2 regions of the Oribacterium sp. HCP3S3_B9 genome follow, and region 1 is predicted to be linked to the other one. Evidence: predicted binding sites of a transcription regulator. Region 1 holds the regulator's gene; the other holds the start of a gene.
The links. The regulator HrcA, encoded in region 1, represses chaperone genes, less so after heat shock. The targets are predictions, from matches to a motif close to TGTTAGCACTCNNNNNNNNNGAGTGCTAACA.

Region 1 (2,408 bases):
CGAGGTATGCCTCTGCATCTGCCTTCAGCTTCTGGAGGATCATCGCAGAAATCTCCTGCGGGGTATAGTCCTTACCGTCGATGCTTACCTTATAGTCTGAACCCATATGTCTCTTGATGGAAGAGATGGTACGATCTGCGTTGGTGACGGCCTGACGCTTTGCAGGCTCACCGACGAGACGCTCACCATTCTTTGTAAAAGCAACGACAGACGGGGTTGTTCTCATACCCTCTGCGTTTGCGATGACGGTCGGCTTACCACCTTCCATAACAGCTACACAGCTGTTTGTCGTACCTAAGTCAATACCAATAATCTTTCCCATAACAATATCTCCTTTATCTAAAACGAAATTATAAAAACTTGTAATCTATCTACTTGCCATCACCGGATTGCTTCCGCGCTCTGGTGAAGGTGCTTCAAACGCCGGTTTCCCGGCGGAATGAACATACTTTATTTTTTAACCTTGACCATCGAGTGACGAACCACCTGGCCCTTGTAGGTATAGCCCTTCATCAGGTCCTGGGTGATCGTATCCTCTTCGGCATCACTTTCGGTATCGGTCATCACGGCGTTGTGCAGATTCGGATCGAACTTCTCGCCTTCTGCCGGAATGACCTTTACATCGAGGTCCTCAAGCATCTTTTCGAGCTGCTTATAGATACCACGTACGCCCTTCGTAAAGGCGTCGCCCTCATCCTCCGGATCCACGGTACCGAGCGCACGCTCGAAATTATCGACCACTGGAAGCAGCTTCTCGATGACCTCGCGTGCACCGAAGTCGAAGTTCTGTGACTTCTCCTTCTCGGTCCGCTTACGGTAATTATCGAACTCGGCATAGAGGCGGATGTACTTATCCTTCTGCTCTGCCAGCGCGTCCTCATACTTCTTTTTCAGCTTTTCGGTGTCTGCATCCGAAGCTTCAGCTGACGCACTCTGCTCTGCATTCTCTGCCTCTCCGGCATCCTTTGCATCGCTCTCCGTCGTTTCTGTATCCTTCACAGCATCTGCTGCCGGAGCTTCCTGCTCCGCCGTCTTTCCTGCATTTGTCTCCTCGGTGCCCTGCTCCTCGGAAGACTTCTTTAACTCTTCGTCTATCAAGATAACCTCCTATCACATCCTGTCCGGATGTTCCGTTCATTCTCTGTACATCTCTATGAACGAAATGCCTGATCCATCTCTCCCTGAATCTTCGAGAGAACCTCCAGCACTTTTTCGTAATCCATGCGTTTCGGCCCGATCACACCGATCGTTCCTCGAAGCCCGTTACCGAGCTCATAATTTGCGGTGACCACGGAGCAGTCCGCCATGTTTTCCATCGGTGATTCACTGCCGATGTATACCTGAATCTGATTTTTCTTTTCCGGCTCGTTTCCCTGCACCTCATGGACCAGCTCGGCGAGCTCGACCTTCGATTCGAAGGCATTGATGAGGCGGGAAGCATTGTCCGACTCCGTGAGCTCCGGATACTTGAAAATATTCGTAGCACCGGACGTATAGATGCGTGCATCCCCGGATCGGATATCCAGTATGCTGATGATCGCCTGAAGGATCGCACCCACTGCATCCTTATGCTGTGTCCGGGCGAGGATCTGTCCGATCCGCCCCTCGGTGATTTCTTCACCACTCAGGCCATCCAGTGTGTCGTTCAGGAGCATGTTGATACTCAGCATACGGTTAAAGTCCAGCTCATCCTGTCCGCTCAGCATCACCGTTGCGGTTCGAACGATGTTGCCCTGCATCATGATGACGAGAAGCACTCTTCTCGCATCCACGATCGACGTCTGGATGAACTTGATCTTATTCGTATGGATCGACGGCTCGGTGACCACCGCAGCGTAGTTAGTATCCTGTGCCAGGTTCTTTACGAGCTGCTTCAGGGTCGTCTCCAGCTTATCGACCTTCTCGAACATCTCCGTTTTCACATCATCGATTTCATGCTGATGATGCTCCATCAGCTGATCGACATAGAAGCGGTATCCCTTATCACTCGGGATACGACCGGCGGAGGTATGCGGCTGCATGATGTAGCCCATTTCCTCGAGGTCGCTCATCTCGTTACGGATCGTAGCAGAACTAAGGCTGAGTCCGGAATACTTGCTGATCGTACGCGAGCCGACCGGTTCACCGGTCTCCAGATAGTTTTTAATAATCGTTGTAAGGATGACCACCTTACGCTGATCCAGCTCCATCTCTGCCACCTCCTCTTTGCCTGTTAGCACTCGAAATATCGGAGTGCTAACATCTATTTGCTATATTACTCGATTTTGGAATGATGTCAAGGATTAGCCTCGATGAATTTGTGAAAAAATCGTGAAGAAAGGGAGCCGACCGCTATGGCCAGCTCCCCTTCTTCACGATATTCTGTTTTTTAAATTCCGTCGAATCGAGGGCGCTTACGGAAGGACGTA
Region 2 (2,408 bases), on a different contig from region 1:
TTTCAGATACATAAAGAAAAGCATAAGCTGTACTCAGCGATGAGAGAGGAGAGGACGATGAGTGAAGAAAGATAGGCTATTATTTTTAGTAGTTTAACAGGTAATACAAGAAAACTTGCGGATACGATCCATGAGACACTGCCGGCAGCGCTGTGTGATTATTTCGGCGAAGCGAAATCTGCAGAAACGAACGCAGAATTGGTCTATGTGGGCTTCTGGACGGATAAGGGAACGGCGGATAAGGCGTGCTTAGAGCTTCTCAGAAAGCTTCGAAATAAAAAAATTTTTCTATTTGGAACCGCGGGCTTCGGTGGGAGCGAAGCGTACTATCAGAAGATTCTTACCAATGTACATGCCGCCATCGATGGAAGTAACACCGTCGTCGGAGAGTACATGTGCCAGGGTAAAATGCCTCAGTCTGTACGGGACCGCTATGTGAAGATGAAGGAAATGCCAGATGCAAAGCCGAATCTGGATGCGCTGATCGCGAACTTCGATCGAGCACTTTCACACCCGGACGAGGCAGATCTGAATGACCTTCGAAGAAAGATTACAGGATGAGGCATTCCCCCCGGAATCAGTAAACACAAATAAGGATGACCGGAAAGCCGCCGTTAAAATGCCGGATAGAGTAAAACAGTGCCGGATACGAATGGTAAAATGATGAGTTCCAGATCGACACAAAAAGTTCACAAAATAATTAGCACTCTCCTCTTGAAAGTGCTAACAAAACGAGTATTATGTTAGTTGTAAGGAGAAAAGGAACAGAAAGCAAAGGAAAAGCAATCCGAAAGGAAGCGCATTCCGAGCCGGTGGTTTCGAAACTCTGAAACATAAAGCATTCGGCGATGGGACAGAATCCCGGAGTCCGGTTATACAGGAGGTAAGTGATTATGATGTATATGCCTAGTATTTTCGGTGAGAACTTAATGGATGATTTCTTTAATGATACAAGCTGGCTTGGTTATGAGCCTGCCTACAGCAAGTCGACAGCGAATCTCATGAAGACGGATATCGAGGAGCATGAGAACAACTACGAGATGAAGATCGATCTTCCGGGCTTCAAGAAAGAAGATCTGAAGCTTCAGCTGAAGGATGGTTATCTGAACATCTCTGCTTCGCATAATGAGAACAAGGATGAGAAGGATAAGAGCGGCAAGGTCGTTCGCCAGGAGCGTTACACCGGCTCGATGCAGAGAAGCTTCTACGTCGGTGAGAATGTAAAGCAGAGCGACATCGCTGCGAAGTTTGAAAATGGTGTTCTGGCACTGACCGTTCCGAAGGTGGAGCCGAAGAAGGAAGTGCCGGAAGAGAAGTACATCGCTATCGAGGGCTGATTCCCTCGCGGGCGGTGTCCCGATGGCGCAGGTGGATGGTCGTGTGGTCCTTCGCGGGCGGTGTCCCGATGGAGACATTGGCCTCCATCCGTAAGTTCTGAACTACATCCAGAGCTGCTCTACAGTTCTCTCTGAGAGCTGGAAAACAGAGCGGTTCGCATCCGTTCGATGAACGGACAGGAAGAACCAGAAGTAAATAAACAGGAGGATATGAATATGTTTATGCCTAGTGTATTTAGTGATGGTGATGATGTGATGAATGAGATGATGAACGAGTGGGGTAATGACTGGAATAAGAACTTCTTCGGTAAGCACAATCCACTGTTTGGTAAGCGTGCACGGAACCTGATGAAGACCGATGTGAAGGAAACCGATAACAGCTATGAGCTGGAGGTCGATCTTCCGGGCTTCAAGAAGGATGAAGTAAAGCTTCAACTGTCCGATGGCTATCTGACCATCTCCGCGGAGAAGGGTCTCGACAAGGACGAGAAGAAGCACGGCAGACTGATTCGCCAGGAGCGTTACGAGGGTGCGATGCAGCGGTCCTTCTATGTAGGTGATGGACTTACGGAGGACGATGTGAAGGCATCCTTTGCAAATGGTGTGCTGAAGATCAGTCTTCCGAAGGCAGAAGCGAAGAAGGCACTGCCGGAAGAGAGCTATATCGAGATCGAGGGATGATACCCGAAAAGCAGTTGCCCGATGAATGCAGGGTGCTTCAGTGAGTGGCTGCACGAACATCTATAGAATGCCCAGACCCTGCGAGGCAGAAATCGCAGTTCATATATACACAATCACTTAAGCCGGGTGGACACGTAAAGTGCCCGCCCGGTTTTTGTTTAATAAAAAACGACTGGATACACGGTGTATCCAGCCGGTTTTTTCATTACAGCTCTGCGATCGCCTCAATCTCACAAAGCACGCCCTTCGGCAGGGTCTTGACGGCGACACAGCTGCGTGCCGGCTTCGAGCTGAAGTACCGCTCGTAAACCGCATTGAAGGCCGCGAAGTCGTTCATGTCTGCGAGGAAGCAGGTGGTCTTGAAGACCTTCTCGATGCTGGTGCCTGCAG

Region 2: the regulator HrcA is predicted to act here: its motif matches at 699-729, upstream of ACTNC3_RS04690 (Hsp20/alpha crystallin family protein).

Annotation. Positions count from the first base shown of each region.
Region 1 covers NZ_JBQHVY010000008.1:44,399-46,806, forward strand. The annotation lists gene dnaK (molecular chaperone DnaK) at 1-322, opposite strand, end outside; gene grpE (nucleotide exchange factor GrpE) at 451-1,098, opposite strand; gene hrcA (heat-inducible transcriptional repressor HrcA) at 1,152-2,189, opposite strand; gene ACTNC3_RS05895 (3D domain-containing protein) at 2,394-2,408, opposite strand, start outside.
Region 2 covers NZ_JBQHVY010000005.1:98,175-100,582, reverse strand. The annotation lists gene bilS (flavodoxin family protein BilS) at 79-561, shown strand; gene ACTNC3_RS04690 (Hsp20/alpha crystallin family protein) at 897-1,337, shown strand; gene ACTNC3_RS04685 (Hsp20/alpha crystallin family protein) at 1,602-2,018, shown strand; gene ACTNC3_RS04680 (RidA family protein) at 2,224-2,408, opposite strand, start outside.